Linked DNA regions of Leptothrix cholodnii SP-6. The protein of the gene in region 2 interacts with the protein of the main gene of each other region in a pairwise test. Links are inferred from orthologs where the notes say so. Each region holds a gene or a part of one and is shown on either strand. Other genes may lie near its edges. The genes, in order: tsaE, rlmB and LCHO_RS14280.

The links.
Region 1: the proteins of rlmB (region 2) and tsaE interact in binary tests that used the Escherichia coli proteins (3 or more experiments, as listed by UniProt). The link is inferred for Leptothrix cholodnii SP-6 from one-to-one orthologs.
Region 3: the proteins of rlmB (region 2) and LCHO_RS14280 interact in binary tests that used the Escherichia coli proteins (3 or more experiments, as listed by UniProt). The link is inferred for Leptothrix cholodnii SP-6 from one-to-one orthologs.

Annotation. Positions count from the first base shown.
Region 1 is NC_010524.1:1,207,733-1,213,170, forward strand. What follows is about bases 1,601-4,595. They hold tsaE (tRNA (adenosine(37)-N6)-threonylcarbamoyltransferase complex ATPase subunit type 1 TsaE), read right to left. Parts: upstream 3,342-4,595; coding sequence 2,859-3,341; downstream 1,601-2,858. Other genes in these bases: LCHO_RS05660 (N-acetylmuramoyl-L-alanine amidase), read right to left, coding at 1,601-2,830; queG (tRNA epoxyqueuosine(34) reductase QueG), read left to right, coding at 3,345-4,430; LCHO_RS05675 (glycerate kinase type-2 family protein), read right to left, coding at 4,440-4,595. Also shown: LCHO_RS05655 (hypothetical protein), read right to left, coding at 1-1,197; more of LCHO_RS05660, read right to left, coding at 1,259-1,600; more of LCHO_RS05675, read right to left, coding at 4,596-5,438. UniProt on the Escherichia coli protein: Required for the formation of a threonylcarbamoyl group on adenosine at position 37 (t(6)A37) in tRNAs that read codons beginning with adenine.
Region 2 is NC_010524.1:2,057,877-2,063,237, reverse strand. What follows is about bases 1,413-4,330. They hold rlmB (23S rRNA (guanosine(2251)-2'-O)-methyltransferase RlmB), read right to left. Parts: upstream 3,280-4,330; coding sequence 2,545-3,279; downstream 1,413-2,544. Other genes in these bases: LCHO_RS09515 (arylesterase), read left to right, coding at 4,045-4,330; LCHO_RS09520 (ABC transporter ATP-binding protein), read right to left, coding at 3,300-3,989; LCHO_RS09530 (SIR2 family NAD-dependent protein deacylase), read right to left, coding at 1,772-2,548; upp (uracil phosphoribosyltransferase), read right to left, coding at 1,413-1,710. In the rest of the region: LCHO_RS09545 (D-2-hydroxyacid dehydrogenase family protein), read left to right, coding at 1-657; LCHO_RS09540 (hypothetical protein), read right to left, coding at 679-1,053; more of upp, read right to left, coding at 1,084-1,412; more of LCHO_RS09515, read left to right, coding at 4,331-4,689; polyhydroxyalkanoate synthesis repressor PhaR, read right to left, coding at 4,746-5,333. UniProt on the Escherichia coli protein: Specifically methylates the ribose of guanosine 2251 in 23S rRNA.
Region 3 is NC_010524.1:3,138,896-3,144,207, reverse strand. The notes cover bases 903-3,771. They hold LCHO_RS14280 (bifunctional ADP-dependent NAD(P)H-hydrate dehydratase/NAD(P)H-hydrate epimerase), read right to left. Parts: upstream 3,226-3,771; coding sequence 1,579-3,225; downstream 903-1,578. Other genes in these bases: LCHO_RS14270 (FAD-dependent oxidoreductase), read right to left, coding at 3,686-3,771; LCHO_RS14275 (PIN domain-containing protein), read right to left, coding at 3,228-3,689; rnr (ribonuclease R), read left to right, coding at 903-1,558. Also shown: more of rnr, read left to right, coding at 1-902; more of LCHO_RS14270, read right to left, coding at 3,772-5,053; LCHO_RS14265 (amidase), read right to left, coding at 5,053-5,312. UniProt on the Escherichia coli protein: Bifunctional enzyme that catalyzes the epimerization of the S- and R-forms of NAD(P)HX and the dehydration of the S-form of NAD(P)HX at the expense of ADP, which is converted to AMP.

The DNA.
Region 1 (5,438 bases), 850 kb from region 2 along the record:
CGCGGCGCTCAGCGCCTGCGCATCGGTGATGCCGTCGTGCGCATCGTCGTCGGTGTAGAGCTGCAGCAGGCGTCCGGCATTGCCGACCTCGGCCAGCACGCGGCGGAACTCGGTTTCGTATTCGACCGGCGCGATCGGGTCGCGCACGGCGTGCAGCGTCAGCACCGGCAGGTTCAGGCGCGTGGCCGGATCGGTGTCGTCGGCCAGGGCGGCGCGTGCCGCCGGGTCGGACACGTAGCGCGGCACCTGGCGGTTCAGCGCCTCGTCGTCGCCTGATCCGGTGTAGCGCACGCCCTCGTTGCCGAACGGATTCTTGCCCTTGAGCTTGCGCCAGACGATGTCCTGGAACTGCCAGGTGGCGTCGGCCAGCAGCGTCTGCACGGCGCTCTCGGGGATGCGGGTGACGCCGGTCAGCGTCTGCAGGGCCTGGCGCTGCGCGGCGCTGCGCTGGCCGGGCGGCTTCGACAGCCCCGTGCAGGCCTCGACCCGCTGCGCCAGTTCGGCTCGCGTCAGGCCGGCCTGGCCGCTGCCGGCCGGCGGCAGGCCCATCCACAGCGGGTAGACGGGCTCGTCGGGGCGCGGGTGGTTGTTGCAGACCGCCTGGTAGACCACGCGCAGGTCGAGCCAGCCGTCGTAGGCGCGGCCGGCGCCGACCAGCACGCCGTTGCTCAGCAGCAGCGCGTCATACGGCGGCCGGCCGGTGCCGGGGCGGCGCGGGTGCAGATCGGGCGTGGTGTAGCGCGCGGCCACGTGGGTGGCCACGCCTGCGCCCCAGCCGTGGCCGTGCAGCAGCGTGCGCTGCGGCGCGCCGAACTCCGCCACCCAGGCCTGGCGGGCGCGCTCGGTGTCGTCGACCGCAGCCTGCATCTCGAGCCCGCCCTGGCGGTACGACGAGCCCGCCCAGCCGTAGCCGGCCTGCAGCCAGACGGCCCAGCGCGACAGGTCCTGCCGGCTGCGCGCGGGGCCGGGCTCGGCCAGATCGGAGCCGTCGTGCGCGAACACGATCAGCTGGCCGTTCCACTGCGCCGGTTTCGCCAGCCAGACCGAGGCGCCGAGGTAGTCGCGCCCGGCCAGGCAGGTGCTGCCGGCGGGCAGCGCGGCCGGGCAGGGCTGAGACTGCGGCAGCTCGCCGCTCAGGCGCAACTGCGCCGAGCCGACGGCGGGCGCGCAGGCCAGGGCTGCCGCGAGCAGGGTCATGGCGGTCGGGGCGGATCGGGTGGCGCGTGTGTTCATGCTCCGAGCCTAACGGCCGCCGGCGTCAGAGCATGCGGTTGCGCGCCAGCGGCGGGTTGCGCGCGAAATAGCGCACGACGCCGGTGTAGAGCGCCTTGACCAGACGCGCCTGGTAGGCCGGGCTGCGCAACTGGCGTTCTTCCTCGGGATTGGTGATGAAGCCGGTCTCGACCAGGATCGACGGGATGTCGGGCGCCTTCAGCACCGCGAAGCCGGCCTGCTCGACATGGTTCTTGTGCAGCTTGCCGACCTGGCCGATGTGGCCCAGCACCTCGCGGCCGATGCGCAGGCTGTCCTTGATCTGCGCGCTGGTGCTCATGTCGAACAGCGCGCGCAGCACGTGGCGGTCGTTGGCCTTGACGTTGATGTTGATGCCGCCGATCGCGTCGGCGCGGTTCTCGCGCTGCGCCATCCAGCGTGCCGCGGCGCTGCTGGCGCTGCGCTCGGACAGCGCGAACACCGACGCACCACGCGCGCGCGGCAGCATGAAGGCGTCGGCGTGCACCGAGATGAACAGGTCGGCCTGCACCCGCTGCGCCTTGCGCACGCGGTCCTGCAGCGGCACGAAGAAGTCGGCGTCGCGCGTCAGCATCGCGCGCATGCCGGGGCGGGTGTTGATCAGGTCGTGCAGCTGCCTGGCGATCTGCAGCACGACGTCCTTCTCGCGCAGCCCGCTCGGCCCGATCGCGCCCGGGTCCTCGCCGCCGTGGCCGGGATCGATCGCCACGATCACCAGCCGGTTGATGCCGGCACGGCCCGGTGGCACGGCCGGCGGGCGCACCGGCGCGGCGGGTGCCGACGGCGGCGCCGATGCGGTCGCAGGAACCGGGGCTTGCGCCGGCCCGGGTGTCGGCGCCGAGGCCGGCGGCCAGGCGGGCCGGTCGGGCTCGACCGCCTCGGGCGTCCTGGCCACGGCCGGGCCGTCGCCGGGCTGACCCGGCAGCGCGGGCGGCGGCGTGGCGCCGGGCGAGTCGATGCGGCCGATGAATTCGCCCAGCGCGTCGTCGACGTCGGACGCGGCCTGCTCGGCCTCGTGGTTGGCCGCCTGGCTGGCGTTGCCGAGCGCCGTCTCGCGTTCGCGCACCAGCAGCAGCAGCGGATCGGGCGGCTTGCTCGGGCGCAGGTCGAACACCAGCCGGTGCCGGTACGGCGGGATCGGCGCCAGCGTGAACACCTGCGGCTCGCTCGGGCTCTTCAGGTCGAACACCATGCGCACCTTGCGCGGCTCGCTCTGGCCCAGCCGCACCTTCTCGATGTGCGGGTCGTGGTTGCCGACCTTGGCGACCAGGTCGCGCAGCTGCGGGCTGAGCTCGAGGTCGTCGATGTCGATCGCCAGCCGCGGCGGCTGGTCGATCGCGAAATGGCGCGTCACCAGCGCCTGGTCGGATTCGATCGTCACCCGCGTGTAGTCGGCCGCCGGCCAGACCCGCACCGCCACCAGGTTGGCGCCGCGCACCAGATCGGGCGCGCCGAGCATCAGCACCCAGGCGCCGGCCTGGCGGAACCAGCCGCGCCGATGCATGGCGGGCAGATCATCGGTGGGCGGGGTCGACAGAGGGGCCGGCAAGTGCCCGTGGCGCGTCGCGTCGTACTTCATGCGGGGCGTCCTTGGTGAGCGTGGGCGGTCAATCGGAGATCAGCTCGCGGCCGAGCGCGGTGCCGGGCTGCAGCTGCACCTGCCGGCCGGCGTCGAGTTGCGGCTCGATGATGATGCGCAGGTCGGCGGCGGGCAACAGGCCGGCCACCCGCTCGGGCCATTCCACCAGCTTGAGCCCGGGGCTGGCAAAGAGATCGCGCAGGCCGGCGTCCTCCCATTCGAGCGGATCGCCGAAACGGTAGAAGTCGAAGTGCCACGCCGCGCCGGCCTCGCCCGACTCACCGGCGGGCAGCTCGTAGGGCTCGACGATCGCGTAGCTCGGGCTCTTGATGCGCCCGCTCACGCCCAGCGCGCGCAGCAGGTGGCGCACCAGCGTGGTCTTGCCCGCACCCAGCGGGCCGTGCAGCTCGATGCAGGCGCGGCGCAGGCCGGGGTGGCGCGCCAGGCGGGCGGCGGTGGCGGCGCAGGCCGCCTCGTCGGGCCAGTGCAGGGACAGCGTTTCTAGAATCACCGGATGTCAGACCTTCCAATCGACGCGCCGGCCCTGCTCGAGCAACTGCAGGAATGGGCCCGGACGCTGGGATTTTCCCAGATCGGTGTGGCCGACGTCGATCTCGCCAGCGCCGAGCCCGGCCTGACGGCGTGGCTGGCCGCCGGATTCCACGGCGACATGCAGTACATGGCCGCCCACGGCCTCAAGCGCGCCCGCCCGGCCGAACTCATCCCCGGCACCGTGCGCGTCATCACCGCCCGCCTCGACTACCTGCCACGCGACACCCCGCCCGACTGGCGCGAGCACGAGCGGGCGCGCCAGCAAAGCCCCGGCGAGGCGGTGATCTCGATCTACGCCCGCGGTCGCGACTATCACAAGGTGCTGCGCCAGCGCCTGCAACGCCTGGCCGACCGGATCGCGCAGGCCGTCGGGCCGTTCGGCCACCGCGTGTTCTGCGACTCGGCGCCGGTGCTCGAGGTCGAACTCGCCAGCCGCAGCGCACTCGGCTGGCGCGGCAAGCACACGCTGCTGCTCGACCGCGCGGCGGGTTCGATGTTCTTTCTCGGCGAGATCTACGTCGACCTGGCCCTGCCGCCCACGCCGCCGGTCACGCCGCATTGCGGCCAATGCAGCGCCTGCATCGACGTCTGCCCGACCCGCGCCATCGTCGCGCCCTACCGGCTCGACGCGCGCCGTTGCATCAGCTACCTGACGATCGAGGACGACGGCCCGATCCCGATCGAACTGCGCGCGGCGATCGGCAACCGCATCTACGGCTGCGACGACTGCCAGCTGATCTGCCCCTGGAACAAGTACGCGCAGCGCAGCCCGCTGGCCGATTTCGACGCGCGTGCGCCGCTGGTCTCGGCCACGCTGCTGCAGCTGTGGGGCTGGGACGAGGCGGCCTTCCTGCGCCACACCGAAGGCAGCGCGATCCGCCGCATCGGCCATCGGCGCTGGCGGCGCAACCTGGCGGTGGCGCTGGGCAACGCCTGGCGCGAGACGGGTGATGCGGCCATCGCCGCCGCGCTGCAGTCGGCGCTGCCCGAGCCCGACGACATGCTCGCCGAGCACATCGGCTGGGCGCTGGCGCAGCGCGCGGCGTAGCCGCCCGGCTCAGCCCTGCGCGTCGATCAGGATGGCGCGGAAGTCGTTGACGTTGGTCAGCGTCGGCCCGGTCACCACCGCGTCGCCCAGCGCCTCGAAGAAGCCGTGGCCATCGTTTTCAGCCAGGCGATCGAGCGGCTTGACGCCCATCGCCCAGGCACGGGTCAGCGTGTGTGGCGTGAAGATCGCACCGGCGATCTCCTCCTGGCCGTCGACGCCGTCGGTGTCGCCCGCCAGCGCGTGGATGCGCGGGTGGCTGGCCAGCGTGATGCCCAGCGACAGCAGGCACTCGACGTTGCGCCCGCCGCGGCCCTGTCCGCGCACCGTCACCGTCGTCTCGCCGCCCGACAGCAGCACGCACGGCGCGGCGACCGGCTGGCCGCGCTGCGCCACCTGCAGCGCGATACCCGCGAGCACCTTGCCGACGTCGCGCGCCTCGCCTTCGAGCGCGTCGCCCAGGATGTAGGGCGTGTAGCCCGCTTCACGCGCCAGCGCCGCTGCTGCTTCGAGCGCCATCTGCGGCGTCGCGATCATGCGGGTCTCGATGCGCGCCAGGCGCTCGTCGCCCGGCTTGAGCGATTCACCGCGGCCGCTTTCCAGCACCTCGCGCACGGCATCGGGCAGCTCGATGCCGTAGCGGCGCACGATCGCCAGCGCATCGTCACACGTGGTCGGATCTGGCACCGTCGGGCCGGAGGCGATGTCGATCGGGTTGTCGCCCGGCACGTCCGACAGCAGCAGCGTCAGCACCCGAGCCGGATGGCAGGCCGCGGCCAGCCGCCCGCCCTTGATGGCCGACAGATGGCGGCGCACGCAGTTCATCTCGCTGATCGTGGCGCCCGATTTCAGCAGCGCGCGGTTGACGGCCTGCTTGTGATCGAGCGTCAGCCCCGGCAGCGGCAGCGGCAGCAGCGACGAACCGCCGCCCGAGATCAGGCACAGCACGAAGTCGTCGGCCGTCAGGCCCTGAACCAGTGCCAGCAGGCGCTCGGCGGCGGCCAGGCCGGC
Region 2 (5,361 bases):
CGCCTGCCGCAGTACATCGGCAACCTCAAGCATGGCGCGTGGCAGCAGTCGGGACTGAAGGCGGGTTCGATGCCGCCGAACTTCAGCCTCGGCCTGGTGCTCAAGGGACGCACGCTCGGCATCTGGGGCTACGGCCGGATCGGCAGGCTCGTGGCCGGCTACGGCCTGGCGTTCGGCATGGACGTGCAGGTCTGGGGCAGCGAAGCCTCCCGGGCAGCGGCGGCAGCCGACGGGTTTGCCGTGGCCAGCAGCCGCGAGGCCCTGTTCGAGAGCAGCGACGTGCTGAGCGTCCACCTGCGGCTGGTCGAAGCCACCCGCGGCCTGATCGGGCTGGAGGATCTGTCGCGCATGAAGCCCACGGCCCTGTTCGTGAACACCTCGCGCGCCGAACTGGTCAAGGACAACATGCTGGTGACGGCGCTCAACCGCGGGCGTCCGGGCATGGCTGCGGTCGACGTGTTCGAGAGCGAGCCGATCCTGCAAGGCCATCCGCTGCTGCGCCTCGAGAACGCGGTCTGCACGCCGCACGTCGGCTATGTCGAGCTCGACAGCTACGAGCAGTACTTCAGCGCAGCGTTCCAGAACATCGTCAACTACCTCGACGGCAAGCCGAGCCACATCGTCAATCCCGACTCGCTGAAGGCGGCAAGGCCCTGACGATGCCCGGCTCGGGCCCGCTCAGCGCGGGCTCTCGTAGAAGACGTAGGACGTCGAGTAGTCGCTGACCTCGAAGTACACCCGCTTCTCGCCACTGCTGTCGACACCGTCGAGGTTTTCGTCGAGCACGCCGTAGCCGTAGCGATAAGGCCGCGGATTGCTGTCGTCGGTGCCGTAGGCGGTGCTCATCTTGTCGATCTTGACGAAGCGGCGCACCAGCTTTTCACCGGCGTAGATCTCGAGCACGCCGTTGGTGCCGGTCCAGTTCTGGATGCCGCGGCGGATCTCGTTCTGGCGCTCCTGGGTGCAACCCGCCAACAAGAACGTGACGGCAAGGCCGGCCGCGAGCACGGTCAGGCCAGGGCGCGAGCGAGGGGATTGAGTCTGCATGGACATGGGACGGTGTACGCAAGTTGAGACGCGGATTCAGACGGTGCCGAAGATCTTGTCGCCCGCATCGCCCAGGCCGGGGATGATGTAGCCGACCTCGTCGAGCCGGCTGTCGATGGCCGCGGCCCAGCAGCGCACGTCAGGGTGCGCGGCCTCGAGCGCGGCGATGCCTTCGGGCGCGGCCACCAGCACCAGGGCTCGCACATCGGTGCAGCCCTGTGCCTTCAGCACGTCGATGGCGGCGATCATGGAGCCGGCGGTGGCGAGCATCGGGTCGATGATCAACGCGATGCGCTCGTCGAGGTGGTCGACGAGCTTTTCGCAGTAGCACTCGGGCTGCAGCGTGGCGTGGTTGCGCGCCAGGCCGATCACGCTGACCTGGGCGGTCGGGATCAGGCCGAGCACGCCCTCGAGCATGCCCAAGCCGGCGCGCAGGATCGGCATCACCGTGATCTTGCGTCCGGCCAGCTGCTCGATCTGCACCGGCCCGCTCCAGCACGCGATGGTGGCGGCCTGCATCGGCAGGTCGGCGGTGGCCTCGCAGGTCAGCAGGCAGGCCAGTTCATGGGTCAGCTCACGGAACTGCTTGTTGGAGATCGCCGCCTCGCGCAGCAGGCCGATCTTGTGGCGCACCAGCGGATGTGTGACGGCAATGACGGGCATGGCGAAGTCCGGGGTGGCAAGTTCACGCCAGTGTAACGAGCGGCACCGGGCAGCCGATCGGCTACAGGGGGTCGAACAATCGCGGCAGCATCCGGGCCGCCGTAGCGCTCAGGACCAGGTGCGCCTCCTCGTCGATCTCGGTGGCTTGCGGATTGATGATCACCACGTGCGCGCCGGCATGGCGTGCGCGCGCCACCAGCCCCGCCGCCGGCCAGACCGAACCCGACGTGCCCACCACCAGCAGCACGTCGGCCTCGGAGACCGCAGCCTCGGCCGCCGTCAGTGCGTCGTACGGCAGGTTTTCACCGAACCACACCACCGCCGGGCGCAGCAGGTTGCCGCAATGCCGGCAGCGCGGCGGCCGGGCATCGGGTGCGGCCGGATCGACCTCGCACACCGGCGCGTCGGCAGCGCCCGCATGCGCACAGGGATCGAGCCACCGATCGGCCAGGATGTCGCCGTGCAGGCGGATCACCTCGGCACAGCCGGCACGCTGGTGCAGGTCGTCGACGTTCTGCGTGACGATGCGCAGGCGCCCCGGATGCCGGCGCGCATACGCCGCCAGCGCAACATGCCCGGCGTTGGGCTGCGCCTGGCGCACGCCCTCGCGACGCATCGCATACCAGTCCCAGACCTGCGCCGGATCGGCACGAAAGCCTTCGGCGCTGGCGAGCTGCATCGGGTCGAACCGGGCCCACAGGCCGGTCTGCGCATCACGAAAGGTCGGGATGCCGCTCTCGGCCGACATGCCCGCGCCGCTGAACACGCAGATGCGCCCGGCGTGACGCAGGCGGACGCGCAGGTCCCGCAACGGATGCCGGCTCTGCGGCAGGCTCATTGGCGCTGCCGCAGGGCTTCGTAGAGGCACACCGCCGACGCGACCGACACGTTCAGGCTCTCGACCGCGCCGCGCATCGGGATGTGCACGAGCTCGTCGCAGGTCTTGCGCGTGAGCTGGCGCATGCCGGGGCCTTCGGCACCGAGCACGATCGCGACCGGGCCGCTCAGGTCGATGTCGTAGATCGACTGGGTGGCGTCCTCGCTGGTGCCGATGACGCGGATGTCGCGTTCCTTCAGTTCGTTGAGCGTGCGCGCCAGGTTCGTCACCATGAAGTACGGCACCGTCTCGGCGGCTCCGCTGGCGACCTTGGCGACCGTGGCGTTGACACCGACGGCGTGGTCCTTGGGCGCGATCACCGCGTGGGCGCCAGCCCCGTCGGCCACGCGCAGGCAGGCGCCGAGGTTGTGCGGATCGGTCACGCCGTCGAGCACCAGGACCAGCGGCGGACCCTCGACGGCATCGAGCAGATCGTCGAGCGAGTGGATCGGCGCCAGCACGTTGACCCGCGCGACCACGCCCTGGTGGCGCGTGTTGCCGGCCATCTGGCCGAGGCGCTTGTCGTCGGTCTCGATCAGCCTGATGCCGGCGGCCTCGACCCGCGCGACGAACTGGCGCATGCGCGCGTCGCGCCGGGCCGGATCGACATGCACCTCGAGCACCGAGGCGGGCGCGGTCTTGACGCGCACCGTGACGGCGTGGAATCCAAAAAGCAGGCTGTTTGCAGACATCGGGCGATGTTAGCGGCTGGTCAGGCCTCGGCCTCGACCTGCATGCGCCCCGCGACCAGGCGGATCTGCCGATCGCAACGTGCCGCGATGCCGACGTCGTGCGTCACCAGGACCAGCGTGGTGCCGACCTCGCGGTTGAGTTCGAGCATCAGCTGCATCACCGCCTCGCCGGTGGCGTGGTCGAGGCTGCCGGTGGGCTCGTCGGCCAGCAGCAGGGCCGGCCGCACCACGAAGGCCCGCGCCAGCGCGACACGCTGCTGTTCACCGCCCGACAGCAATTTCGGAAAGTGTCCGAGCCGCGCACCCAGCCCGACCCGCTGCAGCATCTCGGTGGCCATGCGCCGGGCATCGCGCTCGCCGCGCAACTCGAGCGGCAGCATGACGTTCTCGAGCGCCGTGAGGTGACCCATCAGCTGAAAGCTCTGGAACACGAAGCCGACGTGCTCGCCGCGCACGGCGGCGCGGGCGTCTTCATCGAGCGAAAACAGGTCGATGCCCGCCAGCCGAACCTGGCCCGCGCTGGGCACGTCCAGCCCCGCCAGGATCGACAGCAGTGTGCTCTTGCCGGAGCCCGAGGCGCCCACGATCGCGACCGATTCCCGGGCCGCCAGGCGAAAGGAGATCTCATGCAGAATCGTCAGAACACCGCTTGCGTCATGCACCTGCTTGGTGACGCCCTTGACCTCGATGATCGACCCTGTCTTGTCCACGACTGTACCCACGCCAGTTTCCCGTTCGACTTGTTGTTCGCGCCGCGAATGTATCTTGATCGGGCTGCGCGCCGCCGGCGCAGGGGCGATCGCCGCACTGGCGTCTTCAGGCACGGCACTCGCGGCGGCAGCGCAGCAACGCAAGATCCTGGTGGTCGGCGACAGCCTGTCGGCCGAATACGGCCTGCCCCGCGGCAGCGGCTGGGTCGCGTTGCTCGAGGCCCGACTGGCGGCGCACAAGCCGGCCTACACCGTGATCAACGCCAGCATCAGTGGCGACACCACCTCGGGTGGCCGCTCGCGCCTGCCGGCGCTGCTCGTCCAGCACAAGCCCAGTCACGTGGTGATCGAGCTCGGCGGCAACGACGCCCTGCGCGGCCTGCCGCTGGCCATGACCGAAGCCAACCTGCTGGCGATGGCGCAGGCGGCCCGCGCTGCTGGCGCAGCAGTCATGCTCGTGGGCATGCAGGTGCCGCCCAACTACGGGCAGGCCTACAGCCGCGATTTCGCCGGACTGTTCGGCAAGGTGGCCCAGCGCGAACGTGCCGCGCTGGTGCCGTTCCTGCTCGCCGGCATTGCCGACGCGTCCGACGCCCAGAAGTGGTTCCAGCCGGACCGCATCCACCCCACCGCCCAAGCGCATCCGCGCATGCTCGAAAACGTCTGGCAGGTGATGACGGGCTGGCTCGGGCGGGGCTGAACGCGGCCCTGATCGCACCGCGAAGTGCGGCCGTCACCAGGCAATCAGGCGACTCTTCAACCCTTGCTGCTCGGTGGCGGCGTGAGCCCCGACATGCCGGGGAAGAAGCTCTCGGCCTGCTTCTGCATCTGCTCCTGCATCTTCGCGAACACGCTCTTGGACTGTTCGAGGTAGCTGCCCATGAAGCCCTGCATCACCGGCGCCTGCATCGACATGAACTGCGACCAGGCATCGGCATTGAACGCCTTGCCCTCATAGAGCCCGCCGGTCTGCTCGGCGAAGCGCTTCTGCATGTCGATGAACGCCTGCAGGTTCTTCTCGAGGTAGGCGCCCATCAGGCCCTGCATCGTGTGGCCGTAGAAGCGGATGATCTGGCCCAGCATCTCGGTCGAGAACATCGGCACGCCGGCCGACTCTTCCTCGAGAATGATCTGCAGCAGGATGCTGCGCGTGAGTTCGTCGCCCGACTTGGCGTCACGAATCTCGAAGTTCTCGGAGTCGAGCACCATCTGCTTGACATCGGCCAGCGTGATGTAGCTGCTGGTCCGGGTGTCGTAAAGCCGGCGGTTCGGGTATTTCTTGAGCACGCGCAGTCCGTCAGTGGGGCCCTCGCTGGGCTCGGCGGTGCGGCGATTGGCTGGCATGCAAGACTCTCCTGGGTGCAACTGCACA
Region 3 (5,312 bases), 1.1 Mb from region 2 along the record:
GCGCCTGCTGGTGGCGATTGCCGACGTCAGCCATTACGTCAAGCCCGGCGAGCCGCTCGATGACGACGCCTACGAGCGCGCGACCTCGGTCTACTTCCCGCGGCGCGTGATTCCCATGCTGCCCGAGAAGCTGTCCAACGGGCTGTGTTCGCTCAACCCTGACGAAGAGCGGCTGTCGATGGTGTGCGACATGCTGGTCAACGCCAGCGGCGAGGTGCACGCCTACCAGTTCTATCCGGCGGTGATCCTGTCGCATGCACGCTTCACCTACACCGAGGTGGCGACCATCCTGACCAACACGCGCGGCCCCGAGGCGCAGCGTCGTCATGAACTGGTGCCTCATCTGGTGCACCTGCACGAGATCTATCGCGCCTTGCTCAAGCAGCGCGCACTGCGCGGGGCGGTCGATTTCGAGACCACCGAGACCCAGATCGTCTGCGACGACAACGGCCGCATCGAGAAGATCGTGCCGCGCACCCGCACCGAGGCGCACCGCCTGATCGAAGAGGCGATGCTGGCGGCCAACGTCTGCGCGGCCGACTTCATCCACGGCGGCAAACATCCGTCGGTCTATCGCGTGCACGAGGGGCCGACGCCCGAAAAACGCACCACGCTGCAGAACTACCTGCGCAGCATGGGCCTCGGTTTCGTCCTGAGCGAAGAACCCAAGCCGGCGGAGCTGCAGATGATCGCGCAGCAGACGCGCGATCGGCCCGACGTCGCGCAGATCCACCAGATGCTGCTGCGTTCGATGCAGCAGGCGATCTACACGCCGACCAACAGCGGCCACTTCGGCCTGGCCTACGACGCCTACACGCACTTCACCAGCCCGATCCGGCGCTATCCGGATCTGCTGGTGCACCGGGTGATCAAGGCGCTGCTGCACAACAAGCGCTATCACCTGACGCTGCCGCAAGGCCATGCCGCGCCGGCCGAGACCCGGCGCGGCAAACCGGTGTCGGCCGCACACCATGAAAGTGCCGCCTGGGAAGCCGCCGGCGCGCACTGCAGCGCCAACGAGCGGCGTGCCGACGAGGCCTCGCGCGACGTCGAGGCCTGGCTCAAGTGCAAGTTCATGCGCGATCGCCTCGGCGAGGAGTACGCCGGCACGATCAGTTCCGTCACCAGCTTCGGGCTGTTCGTGCAGCTGGACGAGCTCTACGTCGAGGGCCTGGTGCACATCACCGAACTCGGTGGCGAGTATTTCCGCTATGACGAGGCGCGCCAGGAAATGCGTGGCGAGCGCACCGGCGTGCGTTACGTGGTGGGCGGGCGCATCCGGGTGCAGGTCAGTCGCGTCGATCTCGACGGCCGCAAGATCGATTTCCGGATGGTGCGCGAAGGCGCCGCGCCGCAGCCGACGGCGCGAGCTCCGCGTGAACGCCATGCCAATGCGCAGGACGAGCTGGCGGCCATCAAGGACGCCGATCGCCAGGTGCGCCGTGCCGGCCGCAAGGAGGCCGGCGGCAAGTCGACCGGCAAGCCGGCGACGCCACGCAAGAGCGCCGCGGGTGCCGAGGCGCGCAAGGCCAAGGCCAGGCGCAACGGCCGCGGTTGAGCCCGCCGCCGGGTCTGCCCTCAGGCCCGGCGTGCCGCGGCGATGCGTCGCAGCTCGTCGCCGAGCGCTTCGGCGACGCGTGCCGCGGGCAGTGCTTCGGCCTGCGGGCTGAGCGCCTGGGCGGTGGCGCCGTGCAGGTGGCAGGCCGCCAGCGTGGCCTGCCTTGCGGTTTGCAGCGAGTCCGCATGCGGGCCCGAGGCTGCGTCGCGGCGCGTGCTGGCGTGACGGCTCCACAGGCCGCCGAGGCAGCCGGCCAGCACGTCGCCGCTGCCGGGCGTGGCCAGTGCGGCGTTGCCGCTGCCGTTGATCGACGGCAGCTCGCCTGGCGCGGCGATCACCGAGCCCGATCCCTTGAGCACGACCACGACCTGCCAGCGATCGGCCAGGGTCTGCGCGGCCTCGAACCGGTTGCGCTGCACGTCGGCGGCGCTGCAGCCGAGCAGCCGTGCGGCCTCCAGCGGGTGCGGTGTCATCACGGTGGGCCGGCCCGACGTGCCACGCGCCCGCAACGCTCGATCGAGTGCCGGATCGGCGGCGATCGCATTGAGCGCATCGGCGTCGAGCACCAGGCGGGCGGCGTGCGCCAGCAGCGACGGCAGGCGTGCGGCGATGTCGGTGCCGCCGCCGCAACCGGCTACCACGGTCGATGCGCCCAGCCGCGCCGCGTCGGGCGTGGCGCCCGGCATCAGTTCGGGATGCAGCGTGTCGGCGTGGCGCGAGCGGGCGTCCAGCAGATCGACATAGACCCGCCCCGCGCCGCACTGCAGCGCCGCGCGTGCGGCCAGCCACGCGGCGCCCGCCATCGATGCCGCGCCGCCGATCACCCACACGTCGCCGAAGCTGCCCTTGTGCTGGGCGTGGCGCCGCGGCACCGCCACCGCATCGAAGGCGGCGCCACGCTCGAGCACGGCCTGCGCCGGCACGGCCTGCAGGTCGACCGCCAGGTCGTGCCACCAGATCTCGCCGGCGTGATCGCGGCCGGAGCCGGTGAACAGTCCGGGCGCCGGGCTGAGCAGCGCGAGCGTCCAGTCGGCGTCGATCACCGCCGCCGCACCGCCTGCCGGAGCCGGTGGCCAGCTGCCGGTGTCGCCGTTCAGCCCGGACGGCAGATCGACCGCCAGCACGGCTGCGGCGCTCGCATTGATGGTCGCGATCAGTTCGGCGATCCGTCCGTCGGCGGCGCGGTTCAGGCCGCGACCGAGCAGGGCGTCGATCACCAGCGTGCCGTGATCGCAGCGGCTCAGGGTGTCCTGAAGCAGCGTCTGGCCGGTGTCGTCGATCGGCACGACCGGCACGCCGAAGGCGAGTGCCCGCAGTCGCGCAGCGCCGGCATCGGCCGGTTGTCGATCGGGCTGGCCAAGCCACCAGACCCGAACCGTCTTGCCGGCCTGCTGCAACAGGGCCGCGGCTTCGAAGCCGTCGCCGCCGTTGTTGCCGGGGCCGGCGACGATCTCGATCCGCCGACTGTGCGGCGCCAGCGCGATGGCCAGCCGTGCCAGCGCCTGGCCGGCGCGTTGCATCAGCGTGTGCGGTGGCAGCGCCAGCGCGTGCAGACGCTCGAGCTCGCTGCCGTGGCGGGCATCGTGCAGCAGCAGGTTCGAGCGGTCGCGGCCGGTCAGCACCGACCGGGGCGGTGCGCTTGCGGCGTCGAACGGGTGCGGCGTCATCGTCAGACCAGCCCGGCGGCGGCCGTGGCGCTCCACTGGGCGGGCGTCAGCACCGCCACGCCATGCGGCCGGGCGCCACGAGCCAGGCGCAGCAGCGCGCGGTCGCGGGTGACCAGCCACGGCGTGCGGCGGGCCAGCGCCAGGTCGATGAAGCCCTGGTCGTCCGGGTCGGTGCAATGCAGGCGCAGCGCCGCCGACAGCGGCGCGGGCGTGTCGACCAACCGGATCCAGCGCTCGACTTCGGCGTGCGCCGGCGCATGGGCGGCCTGCCAGCGTTGCAGTGGCGGGTGGGTCAGGAGCCGGCCGAGCACGTCGTGCAGCTCGACTCGCATGTCGGGGGTGGCGATCCAGCGCAGCGCGCCGCGGCGTACCGCGTCGCCGAGCGGCTGGGCTGCGGGTTCGGCGAACACCAGCCAGTCGAGTACAGCGTTGGTGTCGAGAATGACGTCGGACGGCGGGTTCATGGGTGCGCCCAGCGTGAGGCCGCAAACGGCGCCGGATCGGTCGAGCAGGGCCGGCCGCTGATCTGTTCGGCCAGCAGGCGCGCGCTGCCGCAGGCCAGTGTCCAGCCGTGGGCGCCGTGGCCGAGGTTGAGCCAGACGCCCGGCGTCGCGCTCGGCCCGATCACCGGCGGGCCGTGCGGCAGCATCGGCCGCGCGCCGCGCCAGATCTGCGCCTGCCGGCGCTCGGTCGCATGCGGAAACCAGCGGTCCAGCGCGGCATAGAGCGGGCTCAGCGCGGCCTCGCCGGCCGGGCCCGGCGAGCCACCGAGCTCGAAGCCGCCGGTCACGCGCAACCGCGGGCCCAGCCGTGACAGCGTCACCCCCGCGCTGGCGTCGACCACCGCCGATTGCAGCGCCTGACCGTCCGGATGGATGCGGAAGGTGGCGGCGTGACCCCAGACCGGCTGGATCGGCAGGGCCTGGGCGTGCCGGTGGACCAGTGTCGTGTCGGCGCCGCTGCACAGCACCACGGCATCGTGGGTTGCCTGACGATCGCGGTCGAGCGGCTGGGTCGGCACGAAGTCGGCCTCGGCGGTATCGGGCGGATGGGCCGCACTGGCGCGGCTTCGCAGCACGGGCCCGGGCCGTGAGGGCGTGGCAGCGTCGCGCTCACGTGCGCGCAGCTGCAGGGTGATCTGTCGGCCCTCGGTGCGGATGGCGCCGACCTCGGTGCCGAACGTGAACTGCACGCCCTGGCGCCGCTCGGCGTGGTCGCGCAGCTGCTGGGTCATCTGGCGACAGTTGCCGACACCGTCGTCGGGCAGGTGCAGGCCGCCGGCCAGGCGCGAACGGCCGAGGTGGGGCTCGATCTCCAGGCAGGCCTGCGGCGTCAGCTCGTTCACTGCCCAGCCCAGCTCGCGCAGCATGCCGGCGTGGCGGTGGGTGGGCGCGAGCTCGCGGCTGTCGCGCAGCAGCACCAGCACGCCGCGGCTGCGCTCGTGGCTGAGGCCGAGGTCGCGGGTGAGCTGGTCGAGGCGCTGCAGGCTGATGACCGCCAGCTCGGTCATGGCGCGCACGTCGCCGGCGTGTCCGCTGCTGCTGGCGCGCCACCATTGCCACAGCCACTGGTAGTGCGCCGGATCCAGGCCGGGGCGCCAGCGCAGCGCCGACTCGTGGTGGCGCAGTCCGCGCAGCAGCCAGCGACGCAGGCCGGGTGCTGCGGCCGGGGACACCAGTCCGGCCGTCAGCAGCCCGGCGTGGGCGAAGCTGGCGGCCTCGGCGACCGCATCGCAGCGCTCGTACACGGTCACTTCGTGGCCGGCTTCGGCCAGCTCGAACGCGGTGGTGACTCCGGCAATGCCGGCACCGACGACCCCGACGCGCATCAGGCGCCCCGCTGCGGTTGCAAGGCGGCTTCGACCGCGCCGGCGGCGTCGAGCAGCAGATCGTCACGCCCGCCTGGCGCCCACAGCATCAGCCCGACGGGGGGCTGGCTTTGCGTGTGGCAAGGCAGCGTGATCGCGCAGCCGTCGAGCAGGTTGACGACGGCGGGGTTGCGCAGCAGCAGCGCGTTGACGCGGAAGAATTCGTCGTCGCTGGCCAGCAGCGGCGCCATCGCCGGGGCGATCAGCGGCACGGTGGGGC